3 regions of the Pantoea sp. Lu_F5_004 genome follow, and region 1 is predicted to be linked to each of the others. Evidence: predicted binding sites of a transcription regulator. Region 1 holds the regulator's gene; each other region holds the start of a gene.
The links. The regulator PurR, encoded in region 1, represses purine synthesis genes. The targets are predictions, from matches to a motif close to CANGCAAACGTTTGCNTG.
Positions count from the first base shown of each region.

Region 2: the regulator PurR is predicted to act here: its motif matches at 1,183-1,200, upstream of pyrC (dihydroorotase).
Region 3: the regulator PurR is predicted to act here: its motif matches at 1,256-1,273, upstream of ACR8BN_RS12515 (amino acid aminotransferase).

Region 1 is NZ_CP194946.1:2,291,169-2,293,442, forward strand. Features, by position in the region: gene ACR8BN_RS10615 (C40 family peptidase) at 1-208, shown strand, start outside; gene ACR8BN_RS10620 (YnhF family membrane protein) at 256-345, opposite strand; gene purR (HTH-type transcriptional repressor PurR) at 627-1,652, shown strand; gene punR (DNA-binding transcriptional activator PunR) at 1,649-2,274, opposite strand, start outside.
Region 2 is NZ_CP194946.1:2,578,881-2,581,154, forward strand. Features, by position in the region: gene ACR8BN_RS11945 (lipoprotein) at 14-580, shown strand; gene pyrC (dihydroorotase) at 1,265-2,274, shown strand, end outside.
Region 3 is NZ_CP194946.1:2,685,670-2,687,943, reverse strand. Features, by position in the region: gene ACR8BN_RS12515 (amino acid aminotransferase) at 2-1,192, opposite strand; gene ompF (porin OmpF) at 1,426-2,274, opposite strand, start outside.

The DNA.
Region 1 (2,274 bases):
TGAGTCGCTGGAGAAAGGCGATCTGGTCTTCTTCCGTATCAATGGACGCGGTACTGCGGACCATGTCGGCGTTTACCTGGGTGATGGCAAGTTTATCCAGTCGCCACGCACCGGCAAAGATATTCAGATCAGCGCGTTAGGAGAAGATTACTGGCAGCGCCACTATATTGGTGCCCGTCGGGTGATGACGCCGAAAACCATACGCTGAGCAGCGGAACAACCAGAAGAGAGCCGGGATAATCCCGGCTTTTTTTATTAGTGCAGAATAGCGGTAAAACTAAAGGCCACAATCATCAGCAGACAGCCCGCGGTGGTCATTAAAGCCAGTTTAAGATCGGTACTCATTGCTTCCTCCTTAGTCACACAATTAGCAGGGGTATCGCATTTTCCCACAGGGCCCGGTAAAAATCTCGTTTTATCCGTTCAGCCTTGTTAGAATCCCGCCTTTGTTGCGCAACGCGCGCAACCCTGATTCCGTTTGCGCACGTTTTCAGGCGTTTTTATTACGCCAGCGGCCTGTTTACTGGCCAGGAAAGCTGCATTTTTGCGGAAAAAACCCTGAGCAGACGCAAACGTTTAACACTACGCTTATCATAGAGTTAGATAAGCACTGGAGTCCGATTTTCATGGCAACAATTAAAGATGTGGCGAAACGCGCTGGCGTCTCAACGACCACCGTTTCGCACGTCATCAATAAAACCCGCTTTGTGGCTGAAGAGACGCGCAACGCGGTCTGGCAGGCGATTAAAGAACTGCACTACTCGCCGAGCGCCGTGGCGCGCAGCCTGAAAGTGAACCACACCAAGACACTGGGCCTGCTTGCCACCTCCAGCGAAGCGCCCTATTTCGCTGAAATTATCGAAGCGGTTGAAAATCACTGTTTTGACAAAGGCTATACGCTGATTCTGGGTAATGCGCATAACGATCTGCAAAAACAGCGCGCCTATCTCAGCATGATGGCGCAGAAACGCGTCGATGGGCTGCTGGTGATGTGCTCTGAATATCCGGACGATCTGCTGCAGATGCTGGAAGAGAATCGCAATATCCCGATGGTGGTAATGGACTGGGGCGAGTCGCGCGCCGACTTCACCGACACGGTACTGGATAATGCTTTCCAGGGCGGCTATCTGGCGGGACGCTATCTGATTGAACGCGGACACCGGGATATTGGTGCTATCCCCGGTCAGATGGAGCGTAACACCGGTGGCGGACGTCATGCTGGTTTCCTGAAGGCGATGGAAGAAGCGGGTATTCAGCCACGCGCCGAGTGGATTGTGCAGGGTGACTTTGAGCCGGAGTCAGGCTATCAGGCGATGCAGCAGATCCTGTCGCAGAAGCAGCGTCCGACGGCGGTTTTCTGTGGCGGTGACATCATGGCGATGGGCGCGATTTGCGCCGCCGACGAGATGGGTTTGCGCGTCCCCCAGGATATTTCGGTGATCGGCTATGACAATGTGCGCAACGCCCGTTATTTTGCACCGGCCCTGACCACGGTGCATCAGCCTAAAGCCCAGCTGGGTGAGAAAGCGCTGGAAATGCTGCTGGACCGCATTACCAGTAAGCGCGAAGTGTCACAAACGATTGAGGTCCATCCGACGCTGATTGAGCGCCGTTCCGTGGCCGATGGCCCATTCCGCGACTATCGCCGTTAATGCTCGCTTAACCACTCCTGATTAAGCGTTTGCGCATCACCCAGATAGCTGAGCAACCAGCCTGTCGCCGGTGATGCGCGATCCTCTGCCCAGCTGACGCAGCATGGGCTGTCCGGAAACGCCACCGGCAGCGTCAGTTCAACCAGCTCGCCACTGTCGAGCAGTGGCCTGGCCAGATGGCCCGGCACCATCGCCACACACAATCCCGCCTGCACGCACTCCAGCCCGGTTTGCCACTCCGGCACCACCAGCCTGCGCTGGTTATCCAGCGTCCATGTCATACGACGCGGCAGTGCGCGTGAAGTATCTTCCAGCACCAGGGACGGCCAGCTACGCAGCGTGTCATCATCTATCTGGCTCGCCTGTGTCAGAGGATGGTCGGGCGCAACCACGCAGCGCCAGTTAAGCGTGCCCATATCCCGGAAAGCAAAGCGTCCGCCCACCGGTATTGCCTGCGTGGCACCAATCGCCACTTCCACCCGGCCATCGGCCAGCGCATCCCAGACGCCGTTAAAGACTTCATAGCTGATGATCAGCTCCATATCGGGAAAGTGGCGATAGAAATCTTTGACCAGTTGTCGGGTGCGCTGAGGTTTAGCGATACGGTCAACGGCTATGCTTA
Region 2 (2,274 bases), 290 kb from region 1:
TATTCAGGATAAGATCGATGAAAAAGGCTTTTTCGGGCTGACTGCCCTGTTGATCGCGCTGCTGGTGAGCGGCTGTAATCAACTGACGCAATACACCATCAGCGAACAGGAAGTAAACCAGGCGCTGCAGAAGCACAACAACTATGAGAAAGATATTGGCGTTTCCGGGCTGGTTAATGCGCACATCGTCCTGAACAACCTGACCAGTCAGATTGGCCGTGAAGAGCCAGGTAAAGTGACGCTCTCTGGCAATGCTAAAATCAATGTGACGTCACTGTTTGGTCCGCAGCAGGCCGATATGCAACTGAAGATGCGTGCTCAGCCGGTCTATGACCAGCAGCAGGGTGCAATCTATCTGCGCGATCTGGAAATTGTTGATGCGCAGGTTGCGCCGGAAAAAATGGCCTCCATTATGAAAACGCTGACGCCTTATCTGAATCAGTCGCTGAAAAACTACTTTGATCAAAAGCCGGCTTACGTGCTCAGCGCTGACCGCAGCAAAGGCGAGTCGCTGGCGAAGAAATTTGCCAAAGGACTGGAAGTAAAACCTGGCGAACTGGTTATTCCCTTTACGCAGTAATGCCAGTCAGTTAAGCGACAGGTGACAACGCAGTCTGGTGCCGGGCAGGGGCTGGCGGTCCTCGCGACGCTGCGCGGTTCCTTCACTTCATTCGCCTGCCTGACGGACCGCCGGGGATGGCACATCCTGTGCCGCCCCGCCTTTCGCCCGCGTCCTGCGGGCTCTCCTGGCAGACTCATTCTGTTCAGCGCTGCGGATTGCCTGCCCCTGCCCGGCCCCTGCCTGCTCTGAAACTTCAGAGTGTATTGTTAAAAAGGGCACGAGAGAGGAGGCCTGAGCGCCTCTGCTGCTGAAAGGGCTATCCGCAGCGCAGAGGCGTGACGGCGGGCCAGAAGTCCACGCCGGGAAGCGTGGACAGTTCGGGGCCGGCCAGGGAGGGCCGATCCCCGAACGGTTCGTCGGCACGACGTCAAAGCCGAAGGAACCGCGTGAGCGGCGCGAGGACGGCCCGGCAGCAGCAGCGGTGCTCAGGCCCGCACTGCGGCTTGCTCGCCCGGAAAAAAAGCTGCCACGTTTGACCGTGACAGCCTTTACAAATCTAATCTTAACTGATCAGCATTACCCTGTTGGGCAGCGGATTTTCTTTGACAGCATAAAAAGCAGGTGCAAACGGTTGCCTGAATCCTTATGCTTAGACCCCGGCCAAAACACGCCTTTTGTTTCCCTTCTGCCGGAGCTTCACTGATGACAGCACAACCTCAGCAACTTACCCTGCGTCGCCCTGACGACTGGCATATTCATCTGCGCGACGATGAGATGCTCAACACGGTCCTCCCCTATACCAGCGCGGTGAATGGTCGTGCCATTGTGATGCCTAACCTGGTACCGCCGGTGACCAGCGTGGCAGCAGGTGAAGCGTACCGCGATCGCATCCTGGCGGCGCTGCCCGCCGATCACGCCTTTACGCCGCTGATGACCTGCTATCTGACCGACTCGCTTGATCCTGATGAGCTTGAGCGCGGTTTCACCTCCGGTCTGTTTACCGCGGCTAAGCTCTATCCGGCGCACGCTACGACGAACTCCAGCCATGGCGTTACCGATATCGCCTCCATTACCCGAGTGCTGGAGCGGATGCAGAAGCTCGGTATGCCACTGCTGATCCACGGCGAAGTCACCGATGCCCATGTCGATATTTTTGACCGCGAAGCCCGGTTTATCGAAACGGTTATGGTGCCGCTGCGCAGCCAGTTTCCGGCACTGAAAGTAGTGATGGAGCACATTACCACTCAGGACGCCGCAGAATATGTTGCCGCCGCCGATGAGACGCTGGGTGCAACCATTACCCCGCAGCATTTGATGTTTAACCGTAATCACATGCTGGTGGGCGGAATTCGTCCGCACCTCTATTGCCTGCCGATTCTTAAGCGCAACGTGCACCAGGAGGCTTTGCGCAAATTAGTGGCGAGTGGTCATCCGCGCGTCTTCCTCGGCACCGACACAGCACCGCATCTGCGTCATCTTAAAGAGGCCAGTTGCGGCTGCGCGGGGGTATTTAATGCGCCAGCGTCGTTACCCGCTTACGCCACCGTTTTTGAAGAGCTGAACGCGCTGGAACATTTTGAAGCGTTCTGTTCGGAGAATGGCCCGCGTTTTTACGGCCTGCCGCTGAATGAAGGGACGATCACCCTGGTGCGTGAGCCCTGGCAGGTGCCAGAGTCCATCGCACTCGGCAGCCACTCACTGGTGCCGTTCCT
Region 3 (2,274 bases), 390 kb from region 1:
CTTACAGTACGGTGACAATCGCTTCGCACAGCGCCGACATATTGTCTGGCGTCATGCCCGCCACATTCACCCGACCTGAGTTCACCGCGTAGACGCCAAACTCCTCACGCAGGCGAATGACCTGGTCTTTGGTTAAGCCACTGAACGAGAACATGCCGTTCTGCTTAATAATAAAGCTGAAGTCGCGCTGTGCGCCTTTTTCCGCCAGGGTATTTACGAAGAGCTGGCGCATGCGCTGGATGCGCTGACGCATATCCGACAGCTCCTGCTCCCAGATGGTACGCAGGGTATCGTTGCCCAGAATGGTGGCGACGATGGCGGCGCCATGTGCCGGCGGATTGGAGTAGTTCGCGCGGATGGTGTACTTCACCTGGCTGAACGCGGTATCTGCCACGCTCGCATCGGCGGCAACCAGTGTGATGGCACCGACACGCTCGTTATACAGGCCGAAATTCTTGGAGTAAGAGCTGGCAACGATCAGTTCCTGATGCGAGGCGGCAAAAATACGCAGGCCTTCTGCATCTTCCTCCAGACCACGGGCAAAACCCTGGTAAGCGAAGTCGAACAACGGCAGCCAGCCATTGGCCTGTGACAGCTGCGCCAGCTGTTGCCACTGCTCGGCGGTCGGGTCGATACCGGTCGGGTTATGGCAGCAGCCGTGGAACAGCACCACGTCGCCTGGCTGAACCTGTTTCAGTGACGCCAGCATACCATCGAAATCGAGCGTATGGTTTGCAGCGTCATAATAGTGGTATTCACAGACTTCAAGACCGGCAGCATTGAACACGTTGTTGTGATTCGGCCAGCTCGGATTGCTGATCCAGACCCGCTTCACCGATGTTTGCGTGGCGAGGAAATCGGCTGCAACGCGTAGCGCACCGGTACCACCCGGTGTCTGAGCCGTGCGAGCGCGGCCAGCGGTGATTAGCGGACTCTGGTTGCCGAACAGCAGGGCCTGCGTGCAGCGGGCGAAATCAGCCAGACCATCAATGCTGAGATAGTTTTTGGTGGTTTCATTTTCCAGCAGATATTGCTCAGCTTTTTTAACACTGGTCAGCACCGGGGTCTTGCCGGTTTCGTCTTTATAGACGCCAATACCCAGGTTTATTTTTTCCGGGCGGTCGTCAGCACGAAACAGATCGGCCAGCCCAAGAATAGGATCGGCGGGTGCAGCAGAGATCGATTCAAACATGTGTCAGGTCCATTAGCGTGAACTTAAGCAAAAGAGCTCTCAGGTTAGCGTCCGGCCAGACAAATGCCAACCGTTTGCGAGACAAATTCATACATTTTGCAGGGTGGATTGCGCGACGGGGAAAGGCAGTGACTAAAGCGGGGTAACGGCGCGAGGGAAAACGCACCTGTCGGGAATAGCAGCCATAAAAAAACGGGGCCTTAGCCCCGTTTTTAAACATGTTTTAAGCAGGATTAGAACTGGTAAACCAGGCCTACACCAACCACGTCGTCTGTGTTCAGACCCAGCGGGTTGTTGTCATCCAGCTGGTTGATTTTGTAATCAACATAGGTAGACATGTTTTTGTTGAAGTAGTAAGTCGCGCCGATGTCAAAATATTTGTACAGGTCAGCATCGCCCACACCTTCGATATCTTTGCCTTTCTGCTGCACGTAGGCAACGGATGGACGCAGACCGAAGTCAAACTGGTACTGTGCAACTAACTCAATAGTCTGGCTTTTGTTAGCATAAGCAGTAGCCTTGTCGGTAGAGTTAGCTACATTGACGCCGATAAGGCTAGAGTTACGGCCTTCACCGTAGAGCGCTGCCAGGTAGACGTTGTTTGCATCATATTTAAGAGCGGTTGCCCAGCTCTCAGCACGTTTGCCCTGACCGACTACGTTACCATTAACATCGGTAACACCTGCCGCCTGTGCATTAGTACGGTCGCTGCTGCTGTATGCACCCACGATGCCTACACCGATTGGTGCGGTATATGAAGATGATACGGCCCAGCCGTCGCCGTTAGAACGACGCACACCGTCATTGTTACCGTCGCGATCGTTTTTGCCCTGATACTGAGCTGCAAAGTCCCAGCCATCAACCAGTCCGAAGAAGTTGGTGTTGCGGTAGGTCAGCAGGCCAGTGCTACGACCGTTCATGAAGTTGTCTGAGCTGCCCCAGTCGCCACCAAATACTGGCAGCATATCAGTCCAGCCGATTGCATCGTAAACCAGACCGTAGTTACGACCGTAGTCGATTGAGCCTGCATCGCCGAATTTCAGACCGGCAAAGCCCAGACGGGTCTTGTTGTCGTCTTGTGC